3 regions of the Bacillus stercoris genome follow, and region 1 is predicted to be linked to each of the others. Evidence: riboswitches for the same ligand, from Rfam matches in the RefSeq annotation. Region 1 holds a riboswitch; each other region holds the start of a gene.
What was found. Region 1 has a riboswitch for thiamine pyrophosphate ahead of thiU (HMP/thiamine ABC transporter substrate-binding protein ThiU). Riboswitches for the same ligand answer to the same signal wherever they lie in the genome.

Region 1 (5,056 bases):
GCGTCATCCGCTGTCCCGCCCGTTTCTCGCTCTGCAATTGTTTTGGCTTCTTTTTTCGTAATCGGTGTTTTTTGTTGGTCTTTATTGCTGATTTGATCGGCAGACAAGACTGTTTTTGTCTGCATATCTACCTTCACTTCGTATGTTTTTCCGTCTTCTTTATGAATGATATATGTGGCAACGCGATTCTTGTGTGTTCGTTTTTTGACCGTACCCGGCACCCGCTTAAGCGCGAGATGCTCGGCTTCTTTTTCTGTCATAACAGATGGATTCATCGCTTTTACTCTATTCATTGAAAGAATGTCAGCTGATGTTGCGTCAGCTTTTAGAAAATAAGTTCCCTTGGGATTTTCAAGGGTCATTTCATATGTTTTTTTATCCTTTGACTGTGTTGATTTCGTGACCTTGCCTTCATAAGAGGTTTCGACTTTTTTTATGACAGCCTCTTTTGAAAGTACGTCCTCATGGGTATGCCGAATGATGAGAAACGTACAGATGGTAACGGCTAAAACTGCTGCTGCAGCAAAAGATACTGCTTTTATTGGTTTGTTCATCGGCCTCCCCCATTCTGTTCACTGAATTGCATGGTGACAGCTGTTCCTTGTCCCGGCTTGCTTTTGACAGATAGCTCAATGCCATGCTCATCGGCGATTTGCTTGGCAATGGAAAGGCCTAAACCCGTTCCGCCTGTTTTTCTGTTCCGTGCCTCATCTGCCCGGTAGAACCGTTCGAACAAATGCGGGATATGTTCCTCAGGTATCCCGATACCTTCATCCCTTACTGACAGAAACGGCTGTCCATCCTTCGTTCCGGCTGATATCACAATGGCTTTTTCACTATACTTTATGGCATTATCGAGCAAAATGGTCAGCAGCTGCTTGATGCGTTCTTCATCAGCTGTTACAGGCAGGCTCTTTTTATCTGTTTCGAGTAAAATGTCGCGCTGATAGACAGGCTGGAGCGTTTGCGTGACGGCGCGCGACACTTCAATCAAATCGATTGTTTTCAGATCAACCTCGAGTCCTTGATGGCTTTTGGCCAGCGCCAAAAGCTGATTGGTCAGTTTCTTCATATGCACCGTTTCTGCATGAATGGCTTCTATCGATTCCTCAAGCACTTCCGGCTTTTTTGCCCCCCATCGCTTCATCAGGCTGCTGTAACTTTCTATAATGGTGAGCGGAGTTTTTAATTCGTGTGAAGCATCTTGAACGAATTGCTGCTGTTTATCGTAGTGCTCTTTCAGCATCATCGCCATCTCATTAAATGTCAGCCCCATTTGATACAATTCATCGTGCGACTGTCCCTCTAAAGAAATCGTTTTGAATGCTTTCTCTCGCTGTATGTCTCTCATGGTCATCATTAATCGTCTGATCGGATTGATAATACGGCGGGCGAGCAAGCTGCCGGCAAAAAAAGAAGCAATGCAAACAGCGGCACTTGCAGCGATTAAGATGATTTTCAACAGAAACAGGCTCTCTTCTGTATTCTCCTGCCTTTCCACCAATTGAAGAGAAACCACTTGTCCATCGGTCCAAATCACCGGAATTGCAGCCTCAGCAAACAGCTTGCCGTCATGATTCCTCACATCTGCCATTTCCCCGCTGTGAAAAGAGAGAGGAAAATCTTTATACGCTTTTTCTTTTGTGATCGTCATGATGGCTTTTTGATCACCATTCACTACACGCACCATGCCATTTGCCGGCAGGTAGGCCTGCAGCATGTCCTGCATAGCCACTCCTTCTGTTTCAGCAGCATGCAGCGCTTCGGCCATGTTATCCGTCTCATCAGCAAGCCGGGCCGCATCCTTTGATGTCAGCGCAGACGAAAAAATGAGATATACTGCGGTATGAACCAAAATTAATAAAATCAACAGTGATATTGATGTGTACAGATGAATCTTGGTTTTCAGCTTCATCGTTTACCCCTTAATGGCATAGCCGACCCCGCGAATCGTATGGATCAGCTGTTTTTCGTAAGGATAGTCCAGTTTTTTTCTGATGTATCTTATGTAGACGTCTACGACATTTGTATCACCGATATAATCAAATCCCCATACCGCGCTTAGAATTTGCTCCCGTGTCAGCACTTGCTGCGGATGCTTTAGCATGTAGACGAGCAAATCAAATTCCCGCGGCGTTAATTCCACCTCTTTGTCTCCGCGTCTCACTTCACGCGTTTTTTCGTTCACCCGTAAATCGTCATATGTAAGAAAGGTGCCGATTTCTTCCGTTTTTGTTCCATTTTGGCGTAGCGCCGCCCTGATTCTCGCAAGTAATTCCTCGATTTCAAACGGCTTGGTGACATAGTCATTCGCACCGATATCCAGACCTGTTACCTTATCAGGAATGCTGTCTCGCGCCGTTAATAAAATGACCGGTGTCTGTTGATCCGTTTTTCTCAAGCGGCGCAGCACTTCTAGTCCGCTGAGCCCCGGCAGCATGACATCAAGAAGCACCAAGGAATACCCGCCTTCCGCGGCCGCATTCAGGCCTTCTGTTCCATTGTGTTTAATGGTCACGCCGTATCCTTCATATTCCAATTCAAGCTGCAGAACCCTGGCGATTTTTTCTTCATCTTCCACAATTAATATGTGTCCTTTGTCCAAATGTGATCATCCTCTCCTGTCCCTATATGAAAAAAATGATTTCGTTGTTTACAAAATGATTCTTATCATCTATTATGATGTCAAAATAAAAAATTGTATACGGAAAGCACTAGGGGTGCTGTTTTGGCTGAGATAAAACGCGGGAGAATCGCGTTTTGATCCCTTATGACCCGATCTGGATAATACCAGCGTGGGGAAGTGCAGGTTGACCGAATGGTGTATTTTTTTGTGCGCTTAATCGATCTATGACTGCATATTCCCTTAGGATATGCAGTTTTTTATTTTATCCAAAAAACAGGAGGCTTTTAGAAATGGAGCATATGTGCGGTACAAGCAGAATCGCCGGTTTTCGCTTCTCTTTATATCCGATGACGGATGATTTTATCAGTGTGATCAAGTCTGCGCTGAAAAAAACAGATACGTCCAAGGTTTGGACGAAAACCGACCATATCAGCACGTTGTTACGCGGATCGATTGATCATGTATTCGATGCCGCAAAAGCCATTTACCTTTATGCAGCAAACAGCGAGACACACATCGTCATGAGTGGCACGTTTTCCATTGGGTGCCCGGGCGACACTCAGGGAGATACATATCTTTCCAAAGACAATAAGCGTGTCAATGAAGATGCTGTCCGAGGCTTGAACGCGGAAGCGCCGTGCCAATTTGCGCTTTATCCAATGAATGAGCCGGATTATATGGGATTGATTATGAAGGCTGTCGACATCGCAAAAGCCCAAGGTACTTTTGTACAGGGTGTCCATTACGCGAGCGAGCTTGACGGGGATGCCCATGACGTATTCAGAACATTGGAAGCCGTTTTCCGCATGGCTGAGCAGCAAACAAACCACATCACCATGACTGTGAATCTTTCGGCTAACAGCCCATCAAGAAAAAACAGAAAGCAGGGATAACATGAAAAGCTGGAAAGTAAAAGAAATTGTCATCATGTCCGTTATCAGTATCGTATTTGCCGTTGTTTATTTATTATTTACACATTTCGGAAACGTGCTTGCAGGTATGTTTGGGCCAATTGCCTATGAACCGATTTACGGCATTTGGTTTATCGTTTCGGTCATCGCCGCATACATCATTCGAAAACCGGGTGCGGCGCTCGTTTCTGAAATCATTGCCGCTCTCGTTGAGTGCCTGCTGGGAAATCCGTCTGGCCCGATGGTCATCGTCATCGGCATTGTTCAAGGACTCGGGGCTGAAGCTGTATTCCTTGCAACACGCTGGAAAGCATACTCTCTCCCTGTCCTTATGCTGGCCGGAATGGGATCTTCAGTAGCCAGCTTTATCTACGATCTCTTTGTTTCTGGCTATGCAGCCTATTCACCAGGTTATCTGCTCATTATGCTTGTGATCCGTCTCATTTCCGGCGCGCTCTTGGCGGGGCTTCTCGGAAAAGCCGTCAGCGACTCTCTCGCTTATACAGGTGTGTTAAACGGAATGGCACTCGGAAAGGAACTGAAAAAGAAACGGAAGCGGGCGTCAGAACATGCAAGCCTTTGACGAGCTTCTGACAGTTGACCAGCTCAGCTTCTCTTATGAAGAAGACGAGAAACCGGTTTTTCAAAATATTTCGTTTGAGCTTCAAAAAGGAGAATGTGTTTTATTGCTAGGCCCCAGCGGGTGCGGTAAAAGCTCGCTCGCCCTTTGTTTAAACGGTCTATATCCGGAAGCTTGCGACGGCATTCAGTCCGGACATGTCTTTCTATTTCAAAAGCCGGTCACAAACGCTGAAACCACCGAAACGATTGCTCAGCATGCCGGGGTCGTTTTTCAGGATCCTGATCAGCAGTTCTGCATGCTGACGGTGGAGGACGAAATCGCTTTCGGGCTGGAAAATCTGCAGATTCCAAAAGAAGAAATGACAGAGAAAATCAATGCCGTATTAGAAAAATTACGTATTACCCATTTAAAAGAAAAAACGATATCCACCCTTTCAGGAGGACAAAAGCAGAAAGTGGCTCTCGCCTGTATTTTGGCGATGGAGCCTGAGCTTATTATTTTAGATGAGCCGACTTCTCTTTTAGACCCTTTCTCAGCGCGGGAATTCGTTCATCTGATGAAAGATCTTCAGCGGGAAAAAGGTTTCAGCCTCCTCGTCATTGAGCATCAGCTTGATGAATGGGCGCCTTGGATTGAGAGGACGATCGTGCTCGATAAATCCGGCCAAAAAGCGCTGGATGGCCTGACGAAAGATCTATTTCAGCACGAAGCGGAGACACTAAAGAAATTGGGCATCGCAATTCCAAAGGTCTGCCATCTGCAGGAAAAGCTGAGTATGCCGTTTACTTTATCAAAAGAAACGCTGTTCAAAGAGCCCTTTCCTGCCGGGCGTGCTGAAAAGAAGCCAACTCCTTCTGGAAAGAGTGTGCTCGAAGTCCGCAGCCTTTCGTTCGCGAGAGGACAACAAACGATTTTCGAAGACATCAGCTTTTCATT
Region 2 (5,056 bases), 150 kb from region 1:
TATCTCGGGCACCCGTTGTGCGGCGACACACTGTACGGCGGAACGAGACGGGACATTGGCCGGCAGGCTCTGCACAGCGAGCATCTTTCGTTTATCCATCCGCTGACACAGGAGAACATGACGTTTCATGCTTCATTGCCTCAGGATATGAGAAAACTGATAAAAGGAGAGAATCATTGATTCTCTCCTTTTTTATATGGGACGAAATCTTGATTCGTCGTAAGGCAGGGAGCTTGGAACAGAGACGGTTTCTATTTCTGGAAAGCGAAAGCCTGTCAATTTATTTCCGAACACGCAGCCTGTATCAATGTTGATGGTGCGATTAACCTTCCAAGGCTCTTTCACTGGTGTATGGCCGTATACCACCCAAGCCTTCCCGTTATAGGCTGCCGCCCAATCACGCCTGACGGGTCTGCCGTCCGGATATGTTTCACCTGTCACATCACCGTAAAGCACAAAGTCCTTCACTCTGCGGGTATATTTGCCAATATCGTCAGCTCTTATGCCAGCATGGGCGACAACCAATTCTCCATTATGTAAGATGTCGTAAAGCGGCGCTGTTTCGTACAGCTTCATAAACTGTTCGCTGACTGATTTTCTCTCATCCTTGGAAAGTTCCTCAAGCTCTGCCGCTGTTGTTTCGAGACCATGCATCACTTTTACCGGATTGCCTTTTAAGTAGCGGTACAGCTTATTGCAATGGTTTCCCGGGACATAACGTACAGCACCTTTTTCGTAAGCGCTGGCTACAAATCGGATGACCTCTATCGATTTGGGCCCTCTGTCAGTTAAATCTCCGGCAAAAACAAGCACCCTGCCTTCTTCGTGGACAGGTACTCCATTTTTGATTGTATAACCAAGCTTTTGGATTAATGCAGTCATTTCGTCATAGCAGCCATGAATATCGCTGATGATATCGTAAACCATGCGGTATCCTCCTTACCGATTGTTTTATTTATTATGAAGCAAAGTGTTGTGAGTCATCACAAGCTTTTATGTGCAAATTATAGAAGAAGAATCATTTTCTAAACAGGATTAAGAGCTTATCACTTTATTTTTCATCATAACCCTTGTTAAAATCGCGTTATGTTTTTTAAAAATGAGGTTTTGTTCTTTGATTGAGAACTAGCATAACCCTGACTAAAAAAGGAGGTTCTGATTATGGCGCATACATCTGTCGCATCTTTAGTTGTTGTACTTATCGTTGCATTTTTGACACCCATCCTTTTGCATCGGTTTAAACTCAGCATCCCGGTTGTTGTTGCTGAAATCATTATGGGGCTGATTATTGGGAAAAGCGGCCTTAATTTAGTTGTGGAGGGTGACACCTGGCTCCAAACACTCTCTATGCTCGGATTTATCTTTTTAATGTTTTTAAGCGGGCTTGAAATTGATTTTTCATCTTTTGAGAAAGGGAAGAAAAAGCAGCTCCTGCCGAACGGTAAGGAAGCGCCTAATACGTTTGCTGCGGCATCTATTATTTTCGTCGGTATTTTTATTTTATCATTGCTGCTGTCCTATGGCTTCGTCTTGGCGGGTTTTATTCAAAATGCATTTTTGATGACCCTGATTATTTCAACGATTTCGTTAGGCGTTGTCGTTCCAACATTAAAAGAAGAACGGATCATGAATTCGAATATCGGGCAGATTATTTTGCTCGTTGCTGTTATTGCTGATTTGGCTACGATGATTCTTCTTGCTGTTTTTTCTTCTTTATACGGAGAGGACAGCGGAAACATGTGGCTCCTGATGATCCTGTTTGCGGCCGGAGTGGTGCTTTACTTTTTTGGCAGGGTCTTCAAACATCGCTCTTTTGTTCAATCCATGTCAAAAGGGACGATCCAGATTGGGACGCGTGCCATTTTTACGTTAATTATTGTACTCGTTGCCCTGTCTGAATCACTTGGGGCGGAAAATATTCTCGGCGCTTTCTTAGCGGGGGTTCTTGTTTCCCTGCTTTCGCCAAACAAAGAACTTGTTCAGCAGCTAGACTCATTCGGTTATGGGTTCTTAATACCGATTTTCTTCGTGATGGTCGGTGTGAAGCTTGATATTTGGACTCTTTTCCAGGATAAAACAATTTTAATCATGATCCCGCTTCTGCTTCTGGCGCTGTTAGTGAGCAAAATCATTCCTGTCATGTACCTAAAGAAGTGGTATGATAACCGAACCATTTTCGCGTCCGGTTTCCTGCTGACATCAACGCTTTCGCTCGTGATTGCCGCTGCAACAATCGGCCAGCAGCTTCACGTGATCAGCGCAAATATGTCAGGAGCGCTCATTTTAGTAGCTGTCATCGCAAGTATTTTTACGCCGATCTGTTTTAAAAAGTTGTACAAACGGGAAGAGCAGCCGGAGGAGAAAAAGACGATTACGTTCATCGGCGCCAATCAAATGACTTTGCCTGTCACACTTGAATTGCCAGAGGAAGAGTATGACGTGCGTGTTGTGCACGTCTACCAAGAGAATGCAGAGGAAAAGCTGTCGGAATCAGTGTTTGCTGTTGAAACAATTTCTGACTATGAACACGAGACGCTTGAATCACTCGGCATTTTTGAAACGGATATCCTCGTTGTGGCGACCGGGAATGAAGATATGAATGCAGACATTGCATTACTTGCAAAAGAAAAAGGCACAGAAAGAGTCATTGCAAGCGTAGGATCACCGGAGCATGAAGCAGTTCTGAAGGAGCAGGGAATCAGCATCTTTTCTATTCTGCTGTCGACAAAAACGCTGCTCCGCGCTCTGATTGAAGCGCCTGGCGTCATGAAGCTGCTCACGAACCAGGAGTCTTCCCTGTATCAAATTAATATGGAGAACAGTAAATACGACGGTGTGATATTACGGGAATTCCCTTTAACCGGCGACGTCATCTTTGTCAGGATTTTCAGAGGTGTAGACAGCATCGTTCCTCATGGGGATACAAGGCTGAAACTTGGAGACCGCTTAATTGTCACCGGATCTCGGGGATATGTAACGGATCTTAAGAAAACATTGGAAGGATAAATCTTGACCAAATAAGGATTCGTGTTAATATAGAGGTGCAGAACAATTCAATATGTATTCGTTTAACCACTAGGGGTGTCCTTCATAAGGGCTGAGATAAAAGTGTGACTTTTAGACCCTCATAACTTGAACAGGTTCAGACCTGCGTAGGGAAGTGGAGCGGTATTTGTGTTATTTTACTATGCCAATTCCAAACCACTTTTCCTTGCGGGAAAGTGGTTTTTTTATTTATCAGAGGGGGAATGATTTGTGAAGTTTTCAGAAGAATGTCGCAGCGCAGCCGCAGAATGGTGGGAGGGGAGCTTTGTCCATCCGTTCGTTCAAGGAATCGGTGACGGAACGCTTCCGATTGACCGTTTTAAATACTATGTGCTTCAGGATTCCTATTACTTAACGCATTTTGCAAAGGTGCAGTCATTTGGCGCTGCTTATGCGAAGGACCTTTATACAACGGGGCGGATGGCAAGCCATGCCCAAGGTACATATGAGGCGGAAATGGCGCTTCATCGCGAGTTTGCCGAGCTGTTGGAAATTAGCGAGGAAGAGCGTAAGGCGTTTAAGCCGTCTCCTACGGCGTACTCTTATACATCCCATATGTACCGTTCGGTTTTGAGCGGGAATTTCGCAGAAATCTTAGCGGCCCTGCTGCCATGCTACTGGCTTTATTACGAGGTTGGTGAGAAATTGCTGCATTGCGATCCAGGGCATCCGATTTATCAAAAGTGGATTGGGACGTACGGCGGTGACTGGTTTAGACAACAGGTCGAGGAGCAAATCAACCGCTTTGATGAGCTGGCGGAAAACAGCACGGAGGAAGTGCGTGCACAGATGAAAGAGAATTTTGTCATCTCCAGCTACTATGAATATCAATTTTGGGGAATGGCCTATCGAAAAGAAGGCTGGTCTGACAGCGCCATAAAAGAGGTGGAGGAATGTGGAGCTTCACGCCATAACGGATGACAGCAAGCCGGTAGAAGAGTTAGCGAGAACCATCATTACGATTCAGAATGAAGTTGATTTTATTCATATTCGTGAACGCTCAAAATCGGCGGCGGATATTTTGAAACTGCTCGAGCTTATTTTTAAAGGCGGTATAGATAAACGAAAACTGGTGATGAACGGGCGCGTGGATATTGCACTTTTTTCTACTATTCATCGCGTACAGCTGCCAAGCACCAGCTTTTCACCGAAGCAGGTCAGAGCCAGGTTTCCACACCTTCATATCGGGAGGTCGGTGCATTCACTGGAGGAAGCGGTTCAAGCAGAAAAGGAAGACGCCGACTACGTGCTGTTCGGCCATGTGTTTGAAACGGATTGCAAAAAGGGCCTTGAAGGCAGAGGGGTGTCTTTGCTGTCAGATATCAAACAGCGGATTTCCATCCCGGTCATAGCCATCGGGGGGATGACACCGGAAAGGGTAAGAGACGTAAAACAAGCAGGGGCGGACGGCATCGCTGTCATGTCAGGAATTTTCTCTGCCGCTGAGCCCTTGGAAGCAGCCAGACGATATTCCCGCAAGCTAAAGGAGATGCGCTATGAAAAGGCATTATGAAGCAGTGGTGATTGGAGGCGGAATTATCGGTTCCGCGATTGCTTATCATTTGGCAAAGGAAAACAAAAGCATCGCATTATTTGAAAGCGGAACAATGGGCGGCAGAACGACAAGTGCCGCTGCCGGAATGCTGGGCGCCCATGCCGAATGCGAGGAACGTGACGCGTTTTTTGATTTCGCTATGCACAGCCAGCGTCTGTACAAAGGTCTGGAAGAAGAGCTTTATGCATTATCCGGTGTGGACATCAGGCAGCATAACGGCGGTATGTTTAAGCTTGCATTTTCTGAAGAAGATGTGCTGAGGCTGAGACAGATGGACGATTTGGACTCTGTCACCTGGTATACAAAAGAAGAGGTTTTAGAAAAAGAGCCGCATGCGTCTGGTGACATCTTGGGTGCATCTTTTATCCAGGATGATGTGCATGTTGAGCCTTATTACGTTTGCAAGGCATATGCGAAAGCAGCGAAAGCGCTTGGGGCGGAGATTTTTGAGCATAC
Region 3 (5,056 bases), 220 kb from region 1:
TTCAGGTAAGAGAGCGGTTAATCAGTGAGACAAGCAAGGAGCCGACTGCAGAAGACATCGCAAAAGTTCTTGAAGTACCGCATGAGGAAATTGTATTTGCGCTTGATGCCATTCAGGATCCGGTTTCTCTATTTGAACCGATCTATAACGACGGCGGAGACCCGATTTATGTGATGGACCAAATCAGTGATGAGCGCAATACAGATACACAATGGATTGAAGAGCTGGCTTTAAAAGAGGGCATGAGAAGGCTGAACGATAGGGAAAAAATGATTTTGAGAAAGCGATTCTTCCAAGGGAAAACCCAAATGGAAGTTGCCGAGGAAATCGGAATATCCCAAGCACAGGTGTCCAGACTTGAAAAAGCGGCTATCAAACAAATGAATAAAAATATTCATCAATAATGAAAAGCCTTTAAAACGATTTTGTTTTAAAGGCTTTTCTATTGTTTACCGATGGTTTACGTTTTGGAAAAAATAAGGTATCCTAGTTTGTACAAAGTTTTAAGAAAATTAAAACAATTAAAAAGGCAATCAAGAGGAGGACCACGATGATTTTGCAGCTTGACAATGTCTCATTAAAACGGAATGGGAAATGGATACTGAGGGATATTCATTGGAAGGTGGAAGAAAAGGAAAATTGGGTGCTTTACGGCCTAAATGGCGCCGGGAAGACAGCACTGTTAAATATGCTTTGCTCTTATTATTTTCCAACATCAGGCGAGATGCAGGTGCTTGGCCATGAATTTGGCAAAACAGAGCTTGGGGAAAAACTCAGACGTAAAATTGGCCTCGTCTCAGCAGCTCTTCAGCAAAAATTGTACCCGGCAGATTCAGCCTTTGAAATTGCTTTGAGCGGAGCTTACGCTTCGATTGGATTATATGAAACACCAAGTAAGAAAATAAGGGAAAAAGCGATTGGTTTGTTAGAGGACTTGGGAGCAATTGAATATGCCGACCGTCGCTATGAAACCCTTTCTCAAGGGGAAAAACAAAGAGCATTGATTGCAAGAGCACTAATGGCCGATCCGGAGCTGCTGATACTGGATGAACCAGGCACAGGGCTGGATTTTATTGCCCGGGAAAAGTTGTTAGATACGATTACATACTTTGCAAACAAAGAAAATGCACCATCTATCCTTTATGTGACTCATCATGCTGAGGAAATTTTGCCTGTCTTTGATAAAGCTCTTTTATTAAAGCAGGGAGAGGTCTTTGGAGCCGGAGAAATAAAGGAAATGCTTACTGATCAAATACTTTCCGCTTTTTTTGATACGCCAATCCATGTATTATGGAACCAAGATCGGCCGTTTTTAACAAGAGCTGAGCCGATAACGAATGCCTGACAAACACATAGATTCATCCTAGGGGTGCTTTGCGAAGCTGAGAGAGACTTTGTCTCAACCCTTTTGACCTGATCTGGATCATGCCAGCGGAGGGAAGCGGTGAAGAAACAGAGTGCATAGGACTCTGTTTGTTTTTATTGAGCCGTTTCATAACTTGAAGCGGCTTTTTATTTTTGAAGAATAGGAGCGGATTAGATTGGATCAACAAATAGACTCTTTGCTCAAAAAAGTGGAAGAACAAAAGGAGGAGCTTATTCAGCTGGCAAAAACGCTGATTTCTTATCAAACACCTGCTCCGCCTGCAAGAAATACAGAGGGGATTCAGTCATGGATTTCGGGATTTTTAAATGAATTAGGATTTTCGATCGACAAATGGGATGTGTACCCTGGAGACCCCAATGTTGTAGGCCAGCTAAAGGGAACAGGTTCAGCAGATTATCATAGCCTGATCATCAATGGCCATGTAGATGTGGCAGAGGTAAAAGAGGATGAGGAATGGGAGCACGATCCATTTCATCCAATTGAAAAAAACGGTCTCTTAATCGGGCGAGGCGCTTCCGATATGAAGGGCGGAATGGCATGTGTACTGTTTGCTGTCAAATTAATTCGTGAAGCAGGCATTGAACTTCCCGGTGATCTGATTCTGCAATCGGTTATCGGGGAGGAAGTTGGAGAAGCTGGCACGCTTGAATGCTGCAAGAGGGGCTACCACGCTGATTTTGCAATTGTCGCGGATACGAGCGATATGCATATTCAAGGCCAAGGCGGTGTCATTACAGGCTGGATCGAAATCAAAAGCAGTCAAACATTTCATGATGGAACGAGACGAAATATGATTCACGCAGGCGGAGGAACATTCGGAGCAAGCGCAATTGAAAAAATGGCGAAAATCATTGCGGGGCTCGGTGAACTTGAGCGCCACTGGTCCATTATGAAACGTTATCCCGGCTTTAAACCTGGAACAAATACAATTAACCCGGCTGTTATAGAAGGCGGCAGACATGCGGCTTTTATAGCGGACGAATGCCGGCTGTGGATCACAGTCCATTTTTATCCGAATGAAACCCATGACCAAGTGGCAGCGGAAATAGAAGATTACGTCAATCGGCTGAGTGACAGTGATATTTGGCTTAGGGAAAACCGCCCCGTATTTAAGTGGGGAGGCTCATCGATGATTGAAGACAGAGGAGAAATTTTTCCGGCATTGGAAGTTGACCCTGGCCACCCAGGCGTCTTAGCGCTTACTGCCTCTCATGAGAAAGTGAAGCGGGAGAGTCCAATTATTGACGTTTCTCAATCGGTTACAGATGGTGGGTGGCTGTATGATGCCGGTATTCCATGCGTGATATACGGTCCTGGCGATCTGCACAATGCACACTCCGTGAACGAGAAGGTATCGATTGAGCAGCTAGTAGAGTATACAAAAATTATCCTCGATTTTATCATGAGCTGGTGCAGCCGGAAAAAAGAACAATGAAATGAAAATTTCTTCTTGCTGACAAGGTTCAGCCTGCCCGTTCATATACTTGAACAAAAGGACGGAAAAAGGACGTGATGGAATGATCAGCATTTCAGAATTTCAGGTGAAGGATGTCGTCAATGTCTCAAACGGAAAAAAGCTGGGGAGTATTGGTGATATTGATATCAATGTGACCACTGGTAAAATTCAGGCGATCATACTAGGAGGAAATGGGAAAGTTCTCGGATTTTTTGGAAAAGAAGAGGAATTGGTCATTCCATGGCGAAATATAGTAAAAATCGGGGAAGATGTAATCTTGGTCCGATTAAGTGAACCGCATGCATAAACCTGCTTTTCTGCCGCGGATTGGCAAATGCCGGAAGTCTCGTTTCTTCCGGCACATTTCATTTAGAAATATGCAAATCGGCGCTCAACGAATGCAGAAAGATGTGGTAAAATAAGTGGGAAATTCCGCTTTTTTAAATGTTTGTCGAAAGGTTGGATCATCATGAATACATATCACCCATTTAGTCTTACCACACCCTCGACACTCATGATACAAGACTGGGCTCAAACGAATCAAAACAACAAAGAAGTCATTGCCGGATTTACGACGAAAAACGGCGGTGTCAGCCAAAAGCCTTTTGAATCGTTAAATACAGGATTGCACGTTCATGACAAAGATGCAGATGTAGTTAAAAATCGTGAATATATTGCCGATATGTTTAATACTGATTTGCAGTCTTGGGTATTCGCTGATCAGACACATGATAATCGCGTTCAGAAAGTGACGCAGAGGGATAGGGGAAAAGGCGCCCGTGAGTATCACACAGCGCTAAAAGCAACGGACGGGCTCTATACCAACGAAAAAAATGTATTTTTAGCATTATGCTTTGCTGATTGTGTGCCTCTTTTCTTTTATGATCCGGTTAAATCACTTGTCGGAGTTGCCCATGCCGGGTGGAAAGGCACTGTCAAACAGATTGGCAGAGAAATGGTGAAGCAATGGACTGAGAAGGAAGGTTCAAATCCTTCAGATATTCAGGCTGTTATTGGCCCATCTATCAGCGGAGCATGCTATACGGTAGATGACCGTGTCATGGATGCTGTCCGCGCATTGCCGGTTTCAGCAGACCGTGCCGTTAATCAGACGGCAATGGCACAATATCAGCTTGATTTGAAAGAGCTGAACCGCCTCATACTGATAGACAGCGGTTTGGCAAATGAACAGATTTCTGTCAGCGGTTTATGCACGGAAAGCGAGCCGTCTCTTTTCTATTCTCACCGCCGCGATCAGGGGAAAACTGGACGGATGATGTCCTTTATCGGAATGAAGGAGGCATAAAGATCTTGCGTGTTGTTGATAATTTACGACATATAAACGAACGAATAAACGAAGCATGTAACAGATCGGGCCGCAGCTCCGATGAAGTTACGGTTATTGCAGTCACAAAATATGTATCACCTGAAAGAGCACAGGAGGCAGTAGATGCTGGCATCACCTGCCTCGGAGAGAATCGGGATGCGGAACTGCTCCGCAAACAGGAATTGATGAAAGGGAATCCGGAATGGCATTTTATCGGCAGTCTGCAATCAAGAAAAGCAAAATCTGTCGTCAATGCGGTTTCTTATATCCATTCCCTAGACCGGCTCTCATTAGCGAAAGAAATTGAAAAACGGGCTGAAGGTACTGTCCGATGCTTTGTGCAGGTCAATACCTCTCTTGAGCCTTCTAAACACGGCATGAAAAAAGAAGAAGTCATTCCATTCATACAGGAGCTTTCCGGTTTCGAACATATCCAAGTGGCCGGACTGATGACAATGGCTCCGCTGACTGATGATCAAGATCAGATCAGAAGCTGTTTCAGGTCGCTGAGAGAACTCCGTGACCAGGTTCAGAAACTGAAGCAGCCGAACGCTCCGTGTACTGAACTGTCGATGGGCATGTCAAATGATTTTGAAATTGCAATTGAAGAAGGGGCTACTTATATTAGAATCGGCTCATCGTTAGTCGGAAATGAAACAGGGGGTGTACAGCAATGAGTATGAAAAATAAACTGAAAAACTTTTTCTCGATGGAAGATGAAGAATATGAATATGAATATATTGAGACAGAGCGGGAATCGCATGAGGAGCATGAGCAAAAAGAAAAGCCGGCTTATACCGGGAATAAACCTGCGGGCAAACAGAATGTAGTGAGCTTGCAAAGTGTTCAGAAATCCTCTAAAGTGGTGTTGAGTGAGCCGCGCGTG

Region 2: linked by a shared signal. The riboswitch ahead of tenA (thiaminase II) and the one ahead of thiU (HMP/thiamine ABC transporter substrate-binding protein ThiU) in region 1 are both predicted to bind thiamine pyrophosphate.
Region 3: linked by a shared signal. The riboswitch ahead of ylmB (N-formyl-4-amino-5-aminomethyl-2-methylpyrimidine deformylase) and the one ahead of thiU (HMP/thiamine ABC transporter substrate-binding protein ThiU) in region 1 are both predicted to bind thiamine pyrophosphate.

The regions. Positions count from the first base shown of each region.
Region 1 covers NZ_CP121861.1:2,950,608-2,955,663, forward strand. Annotated here, with positions in the region: gene QA442_RS15340 (PepSY domain-containing protein) at 1-554, opposite strand, end outside; gene QA442_RS15345 (sensor histidine kinase) at 551-1,915, opposite strand; gene ykoG (two-component system response regulator YkoG) at 1,919-2,605, opposite strand; TPP riboswitch at 2,707-2,819, shown strand; gene thiU (HMP/thiamine ABC transporter substrate-binding protein ThiU) at 2,917-3,519, shown strand; gene QA442_RS15360 (ECF transporter S component) at 3,521-4,120, shown strand; gene QA442_RS15365 (ABC transporter ATP-binding protein) at 4,107-5,056, shown strand, end outside.
Region 2 covers NZ_CP121861.1:3,102,463-3,107,518, reverse strand. Annotated here, with positions in the region: gene QA442_RS16225 (RluA family pseudouridine synthase) at 1-180, shown strand, start outside; gene prpE (bis(5'-nucleosyl)-tetraphosphatase PrpE) at 193-927, opposite strand; gene QA442_RS16215 (monovalent cation:proton antiporter family protein) at 1,162-3,006, shown strand; TPP riboswitch at 3,068-3,176, shown strand; gene tenA (thiaminase II) at 3,256-3,966, shown strand; gene tenI (thiazole tautomerase TenI) at 3,941-4,558, shown strand; gene thiO (glycine oxidase ThiO) at 4,542-5,056, shown strand, end outside.
Region 3 covers NZ_CP121861.1:2,734,814-2,739,869, reverse strand. Annotated here, with positions in the region: gene sigG (RNA polymerase sporulation sigma factor SigG) at 1-404, shown strand, start outside; gene QA442_RS14220 (ABC transporter ATP-binding protein) at 551-1,345, shown strand; TPP riboswitch at 1,356-1,457, shown strand; gene ylmB (N-formyl-4-amino-5-aminomethyl-2-methylpyrimidine deformylase) at 1,542-2,822, shown strand; gene QA442_RS14210 (YlmC/YmxH family sporulation protein) at 2,905-3,150, shown strand; gene pgeF (peptidoglycan editing factor PgeF) at 3,313-4,149, shown strand; gene QA442_RS14200 (YggS family pyridoxal phosphate-dependent enzyme) at 4,155-4,847, shown strand; gene sepF (cell division protein SepF) at 4,844-5,056, shown strand, end outside.